DNA from 3 places in the Planococcus sp. TJ-301 genome. Region 1 is predicted to be linked to each of the others. Evidence: riboswitches for the same ligand, from Rfam matches in the RefSeq annotation. Region 1 holds a riboswitch; each other region holds the start of a gene.
The links. Region 1 has a riboswitch for S-adenosylmethionine ahead of AC4EHJ_RS08160 (methionine ABC transporter ATP-binding protein). Riboswitches for the same ligand answer to the same signal wherever they lie in the genome.
Positions count from the first base shown of each region.

Region 2: another riboswitch for S-adenosylmethionine. It lies ahead of AC4EHJ_RS10665 (transporter substrate-binding domain-containing protein); the one in region 1 lies ahead of AC4EHJ_RS08160 (methionine ABC transporter ATP-binding protein).
Region 3: another riboswitch for S-adenosylmethionine. It lies ahead of AC4EHJ_RS06350 (methionine biosynthesis PLP-dependent protein); the one in region 1 lies ahead of AC4EHJ_RS08160 (methionine ABC transporter ATP-binding protein).

Region 1 is NZ_JBZDOH010000001.1:1,657,707-1,662,849, forward strand. It holds gene AC4EHJ_RS08150 (O-acetylhomoserine aminocarboxypropyltransferase/cysteine synthase family protein) at 1-210, opposite strand, end outside; SAM riboswitch class I at 315-430, opposite strand; gene AC4EHJ_RS08155 (glycerol-3-phosphate acyltransferase) at 564-1,205, shown strand; SAM riboswitch class I at 1,310-1,423, shown strand; gene AC4EHJ_RS08160 (methionine ABC transporter ATP-binding protein) at 1,565-2,596, shown strand; gene AC4EHJ_RS08165 (methionine ABC transporter permease) at 2,586-3,236, shown strand; gene AC4EHJ_RS08170 (MetQ/NlpA family ABC transporter substrate-binding protein) at 3,277-4,113, shown strand; gene AC4EHJ_RS08175 (M20 family metallopeptidase) at 4,133-5,143, shown strand, end outside.
Region 2 is NZ_JBZDOH010000001.1:2,189,163-2,194,305, forward strand. It holds gene mmuM (homocysteine S-methyltransferase) at 1-749, opposite strand, end outside; gene AC4EHJ_RS10655 (amino acid ABC transporter ATP-binding protein) at 790-1,530, opposite strand; gene AC4EHJ_RS10660 (amino acid ABC transporter permease) at 1,527-2,249, opposite strand; gene AC4EHJ_RS10665 (transporter substrate-binding domain-containing protein) at 2,273-3,088, opposite strand; SAM riboswitch class I at 3,202-3,308, opposite strand; gene solA (N-methyl-L-tryptophan oxidase) at 3,564-4,706, shown strand; gene katG (catalase/peroxidase HPI) at 4,824-5,143, opposite strand, start outside.
Region 3 is NZ_JBZDOH010000001.1:1,245,388-1,250,530, forward strand. It holds gene AC4EHJ_RS06335 (hypothetical protein) at 1-34, shown strand, start outside; gene AC4EHJ_RS06340 (hypothetical protein) at 193-363, shown strand; gene AC4EHJ_RS06345 (LLM class flavin-dependent oxidoreductase) at 456-1,463, opposite strand; SAM riboswitch class I at 1,856-1,959, shown strand; gene AC4EHJ_RS06350 (methionine biosynthesis PLP-dependent protein) at 2,037-3,158, shown strand; gene metC (cystathionine beta-lyase) at 3,155-4,327, shown strand; gene ystJ (NADP-dependent malic enzyme) at 4,377-5,143, opposite strand, start outside.

The DNA of each region.
Region 1 (5,143 bases):
CACTCGCTGTTCAAATACGTCCACCGTCGGATTCATAATGCGTGAATAGATATTGCCGGCTTCTTTCAAGCCGAATAAATTCTGGGCATGCTCCGTATTCTTAAACACATAAGAAGTCGTTTTATAAATTGGCACCCCTCTTGAGCCTGTTACGGGATCAGGCTGCTGTCCACCATGCAATAAAAGCGTTTCCGGTTTAAAATTTGTCATTTCGTATTCCTCCTAAGGTTTTATGGATGGAAACCAAGGTTGAGGAGGGAACAGAAAAAGCCCTCTTCGATTAAGAAGAGGGCCGTCAAATACGGGTATACCTCCTCTCATCTGCCAGATCCCGTCGTACCGGATCTGTAGGATTTAGCACCTTTCCAAGCTGCGCTTGTTGGTTGCTGGGCATCACAGGGCCTATTCCCTCCGCCTCTCTTGATAAGAGTATTCAGATTTAGTTTTCCATCTTGTTGTGAAGTATAAAAAGAAAGGCCAGCAATGTCAAGAATAAAATTCAAATAATTTCGAAACCTTCCAGCATCGGTTGCGTTAAAATGAAGGGAAGGAGGAGAATACAGATGTTATTTTGGACAATTTCCGCACTCATATCAGGTTATATTATTGGTTCTTTGCATGGCTCGCTCATCCCTCAGCTGTTGACGGGCGTCAACATCAATAAAGAAGGCCTTAAAAACTCCGGAGCGTCGAACGCCGCAATTGTGCTTGGCTGGAAATTCGGCGCACTCGTCGCCGCCTTCGACATTATTAAAGGATTTGCTGCAGTGGCCGGATTTCGGCTGCTGCTCGACGCATCGGCGCTTTCGGATGGAACAGTCTGGACCTTGCTGTTCACCGTTGGCGCGGGCGTCGTTTGTGGCCACAACTTTCCCGTCTATATGAAGTTCAACGGCGGCAAAGGAACAGCACCGCTTATTGGCGTCATGCTGGCACTGGATTGGAAATTTGGAATTGCCGCCCTCCTATTATTGGTTGCCGTTTCACTCGCCACCGACTATCTCATCGCTGGCGTGCTGGTCCTTTACCTCATGCTTTTAGCTATCGCGATTTTTCCAGCTGAAGGATTTTGGCCACCAGCCTTTGCAATTCTGCTGTTTGCAATGGCGATCTGGAAGCATCTTGAAAATATTGCGCGCGTTCGGGAAGGCACCGAAAAAAAGGTTTCTGAAGTGCTGCGCAAAAAATCCGCCGGTTCTGCTTAACATAGGCTGGCAGAAATAAGTCCAAAAAATTTTTTGGAGTTTTAGTTGACTTTTACAACAGTCCCCTTTAAAGTAAGCATTACAAATCGAATACGTACATCACTTTCTTATCCAGAGAAACCGAGGGACAGGCCCTATGACGTTTCGGCAGCGGATTCGCTTCATGCGAAAACTGTGCTAATTCCTGCAAATGCATCCGTGCATTTGGAAGATGAGAACGAGATGGTTTCATGCCGAAGCCCTCTTTTTTTCTTATGGATTAAGAAAAAAAGAGGGCTTTTTATCGTTCACTTTTGGAAAGATTGATCTGTACCGAAGAGATTTGCATAGATACACTCAGCTTGAGGAGGCGCTTTTACATGATTCAATTCGAGGAGGTCACAAAAACCTACCAATCCGGAAAACAGGAAATCCACGCTTTGAATGGCATTGATTTGACGATTGAGACCGGAGAAATATACGGAGTCATCGGCTTCAGCGGCGCTGGGAAAAGTTCACTGATCCGCACAGTCAATCTATTGGAACGCCCGACTACCGGGCGAGTGCTGATTCACGGAAAAGATATCCTGGCCTTGTCAGGCAGTGAAATCCGTAAAACGCGAAAAGACATCGGTATGATTTTCCAGCATTTCAATCTGCTGAATTCCAAAACGGTCTACCATAACGTCGCTATGCCACTGCTGCTGGCCAACACACCGAAGGATAAAATTAAGGAACAAGTCAAAAACTTGCTGGAGTTCGTCGGCTTGGCTGACCAAGCGGAGAAGTATCCGGATCAATTATCGGGTGGCCAGAAACAGCGCATCGGAATCGCCCGGGCGCTTGCCACTAATCCTTCCGTGCTGTTATGCGACGAAGCGACTTCCGCTCTGGACCCGCAGACCACGCAATCTATTCTTGAACTGCTGCGCCGCATCAACCAGGAATACAACATCACGATTTTGCTCATCACACATGAAATGGGCGTCATCCGTGAAATCTGCGACAAAGTCGCAGTCCTGGAAGCCGGCAAAATCATCGAAAAAGGAACAGTATTTGATGTCTTCACCAATCCGCAGCAACCGACCACCCAGCGCTTCGTGCGCTCGGTCATGAACGATGAGCTGCCGCCGTCGTTACTGGCACAGCTGGCGGATCCGGCACGAAGCCATTCCATTTACCGCGTTCAATTCACCGGCTCGTCAGTCGGACAGCCGCTGATGTCCCGCATTTCACGTGATTTCAATTTAGATTTGAATGTTTTATTCGGCAACATTACTGAATTGCAAGGCGAGCCGTATGGCAATCTGATTGTTGAATTTACCGGCCCTGCTGCAGAGATACAAAAAGCGCTCGCGACAATCCGCAGCGGCAGCGTCAAGGTTGAGGAGGTGAAGCATTATGCTAATTGATAACGAACAAATTTTGGAAGCACTGTGGGAGACCGTTTATATGACCAGTGCATCATTCTTCTTCTCCCTGTTAATCGGCTTCCCGCTCGGCATATTGCTAGTCGTCACCCGTAAAGACCATTTGCTGGCCAATGAACCCGTATCAAAAGTACTGAACATCGTCATCAATATTTTCCGTTCTGTGCCGTTCATCATCTTAATGGTCGCCATCATCCCGCTAACGAGGCTGATTGTCGGCACGTCGATCGGTACGGCGGCAGCGATTGTCCCGCTGGTCTTTTACGCCGGCCCATATATCGCCCGTTTGATTGAGAACTCGCTGCTCGAAGTTGATAAAGGCGTCATTGAAGCCGCGCAAGCCATGGGTGCCTCTCCTGCCCAGATTATTTTCCGCTTTTTGATACCGGAAGCATTGAGTTCACTGGTGCTCGCCCTGACAATTGCTATTGTCGGCTTGATCGGCGCTTCTGCCATGGCAGGCGCCATCGGAGGCGGCGGACTCGGAGATCTCGCCATCACTTACGGCTACCAGCGTTTCGACACAATGGTCATGGTCATCACAGTAGCGATTCTAGTCGTCCTGGTGCAAGGCGTCCAATCCGCTGGCAACCTATTATCCAAGCAAGTCAGAAGAAGATAAAAACGAACGACAACTTAAACCATTATTGGAGGAAACCCACATGAAAAAAATTACAGCTTTTTTATTGATAACGATACTCGCATTGCTGCTGGCAGCTTGCGGCAACGACGAAGAAGGCGCTGACGGCAACAGAAAAGTCACACTAGGCATCAGCGGCTCTGACACGACGATTTGGGACCACATTGCTGAAAAAGCCGAAGCAGAAGGAATCGAACTTGAAATCGTCACGTTCTCTGATTACGTTGCACCGAACATTGCCTTAGCAGAAGGTGAACTTGATTTGAACGCATTCCAAACGATTTCTTATTTCGATGAATTTGTCGCAGAACATAAACTGGATATCGTTCCGATCGGCTCGACTGTCATTGCGCCAATGGGCCTTTACTCTGAAAAACACAAGTCGATCGAAGAACTGCCTGAAGGTTCACAAATCGCCGTACCGAACGAAGCGACGAACATGGGCCGCGCCTTGCTGCTCCTTGAAGAAGCAGGCTTGATCGAACTTGCGGATGATGCCGGTTTGACAGGAACAGCTGATGACATTACGGATAACCCGAAAAAACTTGAAATTGTACCGATGATTTCTGGCCAAACACCACGTGCAATGGGTGACGTTGCCGCTTCAATCATCAATAACGGCATTGCAGTAGATGCCGGCTTGAACCCTACTGAAGACCCGATTGCCCGTGAAAGTGAAACAGCAACACCATACATCAACTTGATTGCAGCGAGTGAAGAAAATGCAGAAGATCCGGACTTCCTGAAAATCGTTGAGCTTTACCAACAGGAAGACACGAAAGAATTCATCATCGAGCATACAAAAGGGGCTCAAATCCCGACATTCGTTTCTGTTGAAGAACTTGTCGATTATAAATAATTCTTGAGGAGGAATTCCAATGACCATTGCCAAAGAAACCGTCCAGGCTATTTCCCAGTCGATCGACTCCAAGCAGGCGGCGTACATCGGAGCCAGCCAAGCGATACATGCCAAACCTGAAATCGGAAACGAAGAGTTTTTCGCCAGCAAGACCTTAGTGGCCTTGCTTGAAAACGCCGGCTTCACCGTCGAAACTGGCGTTGCCGGCCACGAAACCGCCTTTTATGCGAGCTTCGGCGGTGATGTTCCCGGCCCAGCCATCGCTTTTCTTGCGGAGTACGATGCATTGCCCGGCCTTGGCCATGCGTGCGGCCATAATATTATCGGCACGACAAGCGTTGCCGCTGCAATTGCCTTGTCCGAGACACTCGCTTGGACTGGCGGCCGTATCGTAGTGCTTGGCACACCAGCTGAAGAAGGCGGACCCCACGGCAGCGCAAAAGGCAGCTTCGTGAAACACGGGCTGCTCGAAGGCATCGATGCCGCGCTGATGATCCATCCTTCGGGCAAAACGGCGCTGACCGGCAACTCGCTGGCAGTGGACCCATTGGAATTCCATTTCTATGGCAAACCGGCACACGCTGCCGGTTCTCCTGAAAAAGGCATTAACGCACTTGATGCCGTGCTGCAGCTTTTCAACAGCATCAACGCGTTGCGCCAGCAATTGCCGTCCGACGCACGCGTCCACGGTATCATTACTCACGGCGGCGATGCACCGAACATCATTCCGGAATACGCTGCTGCTCGATTTTACATTCGAGGCGATTCATGGAAAAAAACTGCGGATACCGCGGAGAAAATCCGCGCAATCGCTGAAGGCGCCGCACTTGCTACAGGAGCCAGTGTGAAAATCGTCCGCTTCCAAAACGAAGTCAAAGATCTTGTCCCTACTCCCCTATTGGATTCGATTGTGCGCGGCGAATTGGAAGCAGTAGGCGAACAAGTAGCGGAGTCGCGCAATTACGGACTCGGTTCCACGGATGCCGGCAACATCAGCCATGTCGTCCCGACTGCGCATCCTTATATCAAA
Region 2 (5,143 bases), 530 kb from region 1:
ATCGGCTTTGCGGTCTCCTCCGCGATTTCCCTTATCAGTGATTCGATAAAAGCTGGCGCCGTGCAATTAATGCCGATTGCCGCTACCTGCTCCTGGCCATCTAGGTATTTGGCGCATTCAGCAGCCGTTTCTCCGTTGCTAATGTGGAAAGCATCTTTCGCGCTGAAAGAGATCCACGCGTACACTCCCGGAAATTCCTTCAGCACTTCCACAATCGCTTCCGCCTCCAGCAAAGAAGGGATTGTCTCACACGCCAATAGGTCAGCGCCTGCTTCTGCCAGCAGCTTCATGCGGCTTCTGTGAAAATCCTTCAGCTCCTCCTTGCCCACACCGTAATCGCCGCGGTATTCAGAGCCATCCGAAAGAAATGCACCATACGGACCCACAGAAGCGGCCACCAGCGGTTTCGGCCGGTTCGACTGATCGTCCAGCTCCGCCCAAAATTCATCGCGCGCCTCTTGTGCCAGTCCAACCGACTTTTTGATCAAGTCCGCTGCCTCGTCCGCTGTCAGCCCTTTTTCTTTATAGCCTTCGATCGTCGCCTGGTAACTGGCCGTAATTGCGCAATCTGCACCGGCTTGGAAATAATCGAGGTGGACCTTCTTTATCAATTCCGGATTTTCCATCAAAACTTTCGCTGACCATAAACGATCATTTAAGTTACAGCCGTAATTCTCAAGCTCTGTCGCCATTGCGCCGTCAAGAATGACAATTGGAAAGCTTTTCAAAATTTGTTCGATCGGGTTCATTTCAAAACATCCTTCCTATGTCCAGGTTCGTTTATCATCTCTACTTATTTCGGCTTGCTTTACTTAAAAACTGCTTTGTTCTTTCAGCTTTCGGCTGAGTGAAAAGCTGTTCTGCTGTTCCTTCTTCGACAATCACGCCGTCTTCCATGAAAATGACGCGGTCCGAGATTTCACGGGCGAACTGGAGCTCATGGGTCACGATAAACATCGTCTTCCCAGTAGCTGCTACGCTTCTAATCGTGGCCAAAACTTCATCAACCAGCTCTGGGTCAAGTGAAGACGTCGGTTCATCGAACAATAAAACTTCCGGATTCAGCGCAAGCGCACGGGCAATGCCGACCCGCTGCTGCTGGCCGCCGGATAATTGTGCCGGGTAATAGCTGAGCCGATTCGTCAATCCCACACGTTCCAAGATGTCCAGACTCTTCTTTTTTGCTTCGTCTTTCTTCAATTGCTTGACGCTCGTCAAGCCGATCATCACATTATCCAGCACGGTCAAATTTTTAAATAAATTATATTGTTGAAAGACCATACCGGTCGACGTCCTTAACGCGAAAATATCTGCCTTGCTTGCAGATTCAACGTCCACTCTTTTGCCGCCGATTTCCACGATTCCGCTCGTCGGCTGTTCCAGGAAATTGATGCAGCGCAGCAGCGTCGATTTTCCTGATCCGCTTGGACCCAAAATCGATACAATCTCACCTTTAGAGACCTTTAGGTTGATTCCTTTCAGGACGTGTTGGCTGTCATAGTATTTGTGGATGTTTTCTAACTTGATCATGCCGCAATCCCTCTTTCATATCTGCGCGCCCGCTTCTCTATTTTCACTAGCACCCGCTCCACGATAATGCAAAGAATCCAATAGACAATGGATACCGCAATATATACTTCAAAAAATGCCAAGCCGCGCGAACCAAGAATTTTGGCTTGCCCCATAATGTCCACGACGCCGATGATGAACACAAGAGATGTGTCTTTGATCGTACTGATGAACATATTGCCGAGGTTCGGTATGGCTACGGCCAAAGCCTGCGGGAAGATGATTTTCAGCATCATAGCCGTCGGGCTCATGCCGATCGCTTTCGCGGCTTCAAATTGGCCGCGGTCCACCGATTCAATTGCGGAACGGATCGTTTCGGATAAATACGCGCCGAGGTTGATGGAAAATGCCATTAACGCATATACTTCAGGCGCAATGCTATTGACGTCTGCGGATTGCAGCCAACCGTATTCGATCTGCAGAAAGTAAATGATCTTCGGTATTCCATAAAACACGAGATAGATTTGAACCAGCAAAGGCGTTCCCCTGATAAAAGATACGTATATCGATGAAATTACACTTAATACCGGAACCTTATATATTTTAATCAATGCCGTAAAAACGCCGATAAACAAACTTAATACCAATGAGCCGACCGCTATTCCGATCGTAATGGGCAGCCGTGAAACAATCGCAGGAAAACTATCGATTAAAAAATTCAGATCCAGTAAATTCTCCATTTTCTCTTTCCTTCCAGGAACTTTTATTCAGGAATATATTCTCCGCCAGTCCACTTTTTCGATAGTTCTGCTAAGGTGCCGTCCTGTTTAAGCTGTTCCAGAATCGGATCAACCAATGCTTTCAACTCTTCGCCCTGCTCGCCATTTTTCAAGACAATCCCCATATCATCATTGACCAAGGGCTGGCCCACAATTTCGACGCCTAAATCGTTCTTTTCCAACACCGCATTGATCATAATTGGATCATTGACATAGGCATCCACACGCCCATTTTGGACATCCTGCAGAATTTCTGAAGGGTTGCCGCTTTCGCTGTATTTCAAGTCGATAGGGGTTTTCGCCGTTTCGTTGTATTCCTCCAGCAAAAGCGTATACGAATCGCCCGCTAATGCGCCGACCGCCTTGCCTTCCAGATCTTCGACTGTTTGGATATCTTCTCTCCCGGATTTCACGGCAATGACCGTTTCAGCGGCAAAATAAGACTCGTCGGTGAATAAGTATTTTGCCTGGCGTTCAGGCGTCTTCGCTACTTGGTCCGCTATTGCCTGGATTTTATTGGATTCCAAAGCCAGAAACATGCTGTCCCACGGAACGGCGACAAACTCGAATGCGTAGCCATCCAATTGTTCATCAATCGCTTTTACAACGTCGATGTCGTACCCGGTCAATTCGTTGTTATCATCCGCAAAAGCGAACGGTGGATAATCATTCTGCGTCCCTACCAAAATCACTTGGTCGCCCGTTGCGCTTGTTGCTTCCTTTGATGAACACCCGCTTAATGCTCCAGTTACACCTACTAATAAAAACAGCGATACGAATAAATAATGGTTTCTTTTCATGTTCAAGCCCCTTTTCTTTGTCTAAGTGGTGTTATCCGTGCGAAGCACGCGGGAAATCTCCCTGTTTTTTGATACAAAAAAGCCTCTTCCAATAGGAAAGAGGCTCAACCAATTTCTTATCTCTCAGAATGAAAACCATTCTGCAGGAATTAGCACCTCTCATAAAAATGATGGTTGCTGGACGTCACAGGGCCTGTCCCTCAGTCTCTCTTGATAAGTTATTTAATTTTTTTACATATTAACGATAGTATTTGACATTGCTCCTCATGTCAAATGAATTTTTCTTTTATTTTGAATTTACACAAATTATTTTTGTGGAAATCCGGAATTTATGATTGCTGGGCGTACAATGGCTGATTGACAATGATTCAAATCTTCACTACTATTCTAATAATAATTCATATCCATTTATTTTACAGGCCAGCCTGCCTTCTTAAAACGTTTCAAATTCAGCAAGTATGGGAGTGATATAAAAATGACAAACGAATCTCTTTACGATGCCGCCATCATCGGCGCCGGAACCATGGGCATGGCGGCCGGCGCCTTTTTAGCACAGCAAGGCGCAAAAACGCTATTGATCGATGCCTTCGACCCGCCTCACCTTAATGGCAGCCACCACGGGGATACCCGCTTGATCCGGCATGCTTATGGCGAAGGCCGACAATACGTTGCGTTAGTGCTGCGTGCCCAGCAGCTATGGGAGGAATTAGAGCGGCAGACCGGCACCAAGATTTTTGAAAAAACCGGAGTGATTGGCCTTGGCCCGAAGGAATCCCCTTTTCTACAGGAAACTATTGCAGCTGCCAGAAAGTATGACCTATCGTTAGAGGTTCTCAACAGCACTGAAATTATAGAGCGATGGCCCGGCTTTTCAGTGCCGGACCATTTTATCGGCTGCTTTGAAACGGAATCCGGTGTCATTTACAGCGAGAATGCGATTCGGGCGTATAAAGAAATTGCGCTTGCGAACGAAGCACATTTTATGCCCAATACACCTGTTCAGCACATCGATTTACATGATGCGAAAGGCGTTAAAATTTCAACCGGAAATGCGGAATTCCTTGCCAAGAAAGTGATTGTCACTGCCGGGGCATGGGCTGCGAAACTACTGCCCGATTTAAAGCTGCCCATTCAGCCGACACGCAAAGCCGTCGGTTGGTTCGAAGCCCCTCATTCCCTATACGATGCGGCCCATTTCCCTTCCTTTTACGTAGAAGACCATGATAAAAAGTTTTATGGTTTTCCTAGCCTGAATGGCACTGGGCTTAAAATCGGTAGATCGGATGGAGGACAAGCAATTGATCCGCATCTGCAAAAACAGAATTTCGGATTATACGATGCAGATGAAGGCGATTTGAGGCATTTTCTTGAAAGCTACCTGCCTGAAGCAAACGGGAAACTTGAACAAGGGAAAACCTGTTTGTATACGTTATCCAGTGACAATGATTTTATCGTCGACTTCCATCCGGAAAATGATCGTGTCATTTTCGCCTGCGGTTTTTCTGGGCATGGCTTTAAGTTTGGCAGTGTGATGGGCGAAGTATTAAGCCAAATGGCTTTAGCAGGCCGGAGCGAATTTGATATTTCCATCTTCTCGCTTAAAAGATTCGGTTTATGATGGAATGCCTCGAACATCTTTTATGAAATAAAAAACCGCAAGCATTTTTTAATTAAAGAGGACTTACGGCAAAAAAATCCTGGCCAGTATGATGCTCCTGGCCAGGATTTTTTCTTATTAGTTCGTTACATCAAAACGATCGGCATTCATCACTTTGTTCCATGCTTTGATGAAATCGCGAACAAATTTTTCTTTGCTGTCGTCTTGTGCGTAAACTTCGGCAATTGCACGAAGGATCGCATTCGAACCGAATACTAAGTCAAAACGTGTTGCTGTGCGTACGACTTCGCCCGTCGTACGGTTTTTGCCTTCGTATTTATTGAACTTGACTGGCGTCCATTCGATGTTCATATCCAACAAGTTAACGAAGAAATCGTTTGTTAACACGCCGACTTTGTCGGTCAAAATTCCTTCTGTAGCCCCTTGGTAATTTGCAC
Region 3 (5,143 bases), 410 kb from region 1:
CCTGTTGAATGCCGAAGCAACCGAACAGCAATAACCAAAACCCGCTCGAGCCACAAGCTCTGGCGGGTTTTGGTTTCAATAAAAAGCATTGAAACTTTATTAATGACGGAATAGTCAGTATAATAAAGCATATAGACGTCCGCCTTCCTTCACTGGCTTTAATCAAACATCAGCGGAAAGGAGGTCGTTCCAATGGCCAAAATCAGAATCGATCCGCAGGAAACACCGCGCGAAATCGAAGAAGATTATAATGCTGCCCAAAACATGATTGGCGAAGGCGCACCAGATTATGCCAACTCGAAAGATGACGATGCACCCCAGGAAATCAAAATTGAAGCGCAGCAAGCTAAACGGCTCCAATAGCTTCCGCTCCTTGCACCGCCAAATCCTGGCGGTGCTTTTTATTGCACAAAAAAATCCCCGCCAAAGCGATTGCTTTAGCAGAGACATGGTATTTATTCCATCATATCACCAAGAAGGCTGTAAGAACGCAGGCGGTCTTCAAGATGAAAAATCTGGGAATTGACAATGACTTCGTTCGCTCGGGTTTTATTGATAAAGTTCCGCAGCTTTTCGCGGACCACATCCGGTGTGCCGACAATCATCGATTCTGAAGCCAGTTTTTCTTTGAAAATGGCAATTTCACGGTCCGACCAAACCTTTTCGAGATCATCGATCGGCGGCTGGAAATGGGTCGGCATACCTCGCATCAGCGCAAACATCTGCTGCTGGCCGGATGTTGCAAGCCATTCCGCCCTCTCCTGTGTATCCGCTGCAATGACATTGACGCCGACCATGGCATACGGCTCTTTCAATGCGGCGGAAGGTTTAAAGTTCTGGTGGTAGAGCTGCAAAGCCTGAATCGTGTAGTCCGGCGCAAAATGGCTGGCAAATGAAAATGGCAAGCCTTTAATCGCCGCAAGCCTAGCACTGAAGCCGCTTGAACCAAGCAGCCAAAGCGGCACATCCAGACCGGTTCCAGGAAAAGCGCGGACGCTGCCTTTTGGATTTTCGGAAAAATAGTTTTGCAGTTCTTCTACTTGCTGTGGAAACTCATCCCCGCTGCTGTGCAACGTTCGGCGCAGCGCATAAGCTGTCGCCTGGTCGCTCCCGGGCGCGCGCCCTAAACCAAGGTCAATGCGGCCGGGGTACAGCGATTCAAGCGTACCGAATTGCTCTGCGATAACGAGCGGCGCATGGTTCGGCAGCATGACGCCTCCTGAACCTACACGGATCCGCTTTGTTTGCCCGGCAATGTGGCCGATTAAAACTGATGTCGCAGAACTGCCGATGCCCGGCATATTATGGTGCTCAGCAAGCCAAAGCCGGTTAAAACCTAATTTCTCTACATGCTGCGCCAATTCGACGCTGTTCTTGAATGATTGAGCCGCATCGCTGTCTGCGTTGACCGGCGCCAAGTCTAGCACAGCCAATGGTATGTTTTCGAATTTTTTACTAGTCATCATTCATCACTCCTCACTTTTACAAGTGTAGCGGTATTTTCTTTTTTCTACACGGTTCCTGCTCAGCACCCAGAAAAACCAGTCAATTGCTTTTCCCGATAATGTTTTTCAAGGCGCTCGGTTTTCTTGAACGCATCCCTTCTTACCTAGTCAAGATAGACTTTTCCGATGTCCATTCAAGATGAAACGACAGTTCGTTCAACTTTTTCGTAATTCAAATTAACCGGAAAGAAACAGAGCCATCTCAACTTTCTGATCTACAAATAATTTTTTAAAAATTTAAACTTTCCCTTGTAAAATTCGCCCTGCTGTATTAAAGTAAACTTTATCTAAAGGCGCTGTTTGATCGGTGGACCTTTACCCTGCACGCACATTAAAACTTCATATTTTATTTCTTATCTAGAGAGACGGAGGGATTTGGCCCTGTGAAGTCTCAGCAACCAGCCCTTATGGCTACGGTGCTAATTCCAATAAGCCTCGGCTTAGAAGATGAGAAGATTAGGTTCCCAAAACAGGGGCTTTCTTCTTTTTCAAGAAGCGAGCCCCTGTTTTTATTTTGAAAGGATGATTCCCATGGAAAAATTCGGCATTGAAACGCAACTAGTGCAATTAGGCAATAAAACCGATAAAACGACAGGGGCGGTCAGCACCCCAATTTATTTGTCGACCGCTTATGAACATGAGGGGCTTGGCAGGTCGACAGGCTATGATTACACGCGCACCAAAAACCCGACTCGCTCCGTACTGGAAGAAGGCATCGCCGCTCTTGAAGGCGCGGATGCTGGATTTGCCTGTAGTTCCGGAATGGCGGCAATTCAACTGGTGCTGTCGCTGTTCAGGCCTGATGACGAGCTATTGGTACCGGAAGATATTTACGGAGGCACTTACCGGCTGCTCCAGCATTATTCGGAGATTTACAATATCCGCACCGTTTACGCAGATTTCAATGATGTCAGCCACACTGAAAGCTTGATCACAGATAAAACGAAAGCGTTATTCATCGAGACGCCAACCAATCCATTGATGCAGGAAATCGACCTGGCCGCCTACGGAAAACTGGCGAAAAAACATGGTTTGCTGCTCATTGCCGACAACACCTTTTTAACGCCTTACCTTCAACAGCCTATAACATTAGGCGCAGACATCGTCGTGCACAGCGCGACAAAGTATATCGGCGGCCATAATGACGTGCTCGGCGGCTTGGTTGCTGCTAAAGGCCAGGCGCTTTGCGAGAAACTGGGCGTGCTTCACAATTCAGCTGGCGCAGTGTTATCGCCGTTCGATTCCTGGTTGTTGATCCGCGGCTTGAAGACGCTGCCGCTTCGCATGAAACAGCACGAAAAAAATGCGTGCGAAGCTGCTGAGTTTCTGGCACATCACCCTGCGGTCACAGATGTCCTTTATCCCGGAAAAGGAGGCATGTTGTCATTCCGCTTGCAAGACGCATCATTGGTCGGTCCGTTTCTGGAAAATTTGGAACTGATCACGTTCGCTGAAAGCCTGGGCGGCGTGGAAAGTTTCATCACCTATCCCGCCACCCAGACGCACGCCGATATCCCTTATGAAGAGCGGACGCGCCGCGGAATTTGCGATTGCCTGCTCCGCTTTTCCGTCGGCATCGAAGACATTGAAGACCTGACAGCCGATCTTACCCAAGCATTCGCAAAACTGGACAAGGAGGTCCTTCGCCTATGACACATTTGGAAACTCAATTCATCCACGCAGCCGGAGTCGACAAAGAAACCGGGGCGGTCAATGTCCCGATTCACTTGTCTTCCACATACCATCAGGCCAGCTTTGACGAATTCGGACCGTTCGATTACAGCCGCTCCGGCAATCCCACACGTTTAAAGCTGGAAGAAACCATTGCCAAACTCGAAGGCGGCACACGCGGATTCGCTTTCGCTTCCGGCATGGCTGCCATTTCTTCCGCGTTCATGCTGCTGTCGGCTGGCGACCACGTCCTTGTATCGGAAGATGTCTACGGGGGCACTTACCGCTTTGTCACGGAAGTGCTTACCAAATTCGGAATTTCCTATAGCTTTGTCGACATGACCGACCTCAGCGAAATGGCCGCAACTATCCAGTCCAATACGAAAGTCGTTTATATAGAAACACCATCCAATCCGGTCATGAATATCACTGACATCGAAATAGCCGCCAAGCTCGCAAAAGCCAATGGCTGCTTAACATTTGTCGACAATACATTCATGACGCCTTTGTACCAGAACCCGCTTGCTTTGGGCGCAGATGTCGTCTTGCACAGCGCGACGAAATTTCTATCCGGCCACAGCGATATCATCGCGGGGCTCGCAGTCGTCAAAGATCCGGAATTGGCGGATCGTCTCGGCTTTATTCAAAATACGTTCGGTTCGGTCTTGGGGGCTCATGATTCCTATACCTTGATCCAAGGCATCAAAACTCTGGGCGCACGGTTGAAGCAATCATCCGCTTCTGCCCGTGTCATTGCGCAATATTTGCATAGCCATCCCGCCGTGGAAGAAGTCTATTATCCGGGCTTCACATTCCATCCGGGCAATCCGATCCATGAGCGCCAAGCACGCGACGCGGGAGCTGTTGTATCGCTGCGCCTGAGAGACAAAGATGCTGCCCGGATTTTTGTGGAGAGCCTCCAAATTCCGGTATTTGCGGTAAGTTTGGGAGCAGTCGAAACGATTCTTTCTTACCCGGCGACAATGTCCCATGCATCTATGCCGAAAGAATACCGCGAGAAGCGCGGCATCACAGACGGTGTTCTGCGTTTATCTGTCGGCCTCGAAAACCGCGACGATTTGCTGGAAGACCTTGAACAAGCGCTGCAAAAAGTCCGCCGCGCAATACAAACTCCCGAACTGGTGAAATAAATTCCCGAACAAAACCGCCCATTCAACTTGCTGAATGGGCGGCTTTCTTTTAATATATCGTTTTTCCTGAAAGAGCTTCCTGTGCAGCGGAGGCATTTGTACCAATCGGCCGCTTAGCCACACCCGTATCAATCGCAGCTTGCGCCACTGCGGCTGCTACTGCCGGTGCAACGCGCAAGTCGAATGGCGCTGGAATGACGTATTCATCGTGGAGTTCGTGCAATTCCAGCAGCCCGGCAATCGCTTCTACTGCCGCAATTTTCATCGCATCATTGATTTCAGTAGCACGGACGTCCAGTGCCCCGCGGAAGATGCCTGGGAACGCCAGGACGTTATTGACCTGGTTCGGGAAGTCGGAACGTCCCGTGCCCACAATGCGGGCCCCTGCGCGTTTTGCCGCGTGCGGCAAAATCTCCGGGTTCGGGTTCGCCATCGCAAAGATGATGGGTTCTGCATTCATCGATGCCACCATTTCTTCACTCAAAGCTCCCTCGGCCGATACGCCGATAAACACGTCCGCCCCTTTGATAACATCTCCAAGTTTGCCTTCAGACCGGCCATAATTGGTCATTTCTGCTACTTCTTCCTTGAATGGATTCATTCCGTAGGAACGGCCTTTAAAAATGGCGCCTTTCGTATCACACATGATCAACTGGCTGAAACCGTATTTGCTCAGCAGCTTTACGACCGCAATCCCTGCGGCTCCTGCCCCGTTGACGACCACTTTTACTTCATCGACATTTTTACCGACCAGTTTCAGGGAATTGATCAATCCGGCAAGCGTCACAATGGCCGTTCCATGCTGATCATCGTGGA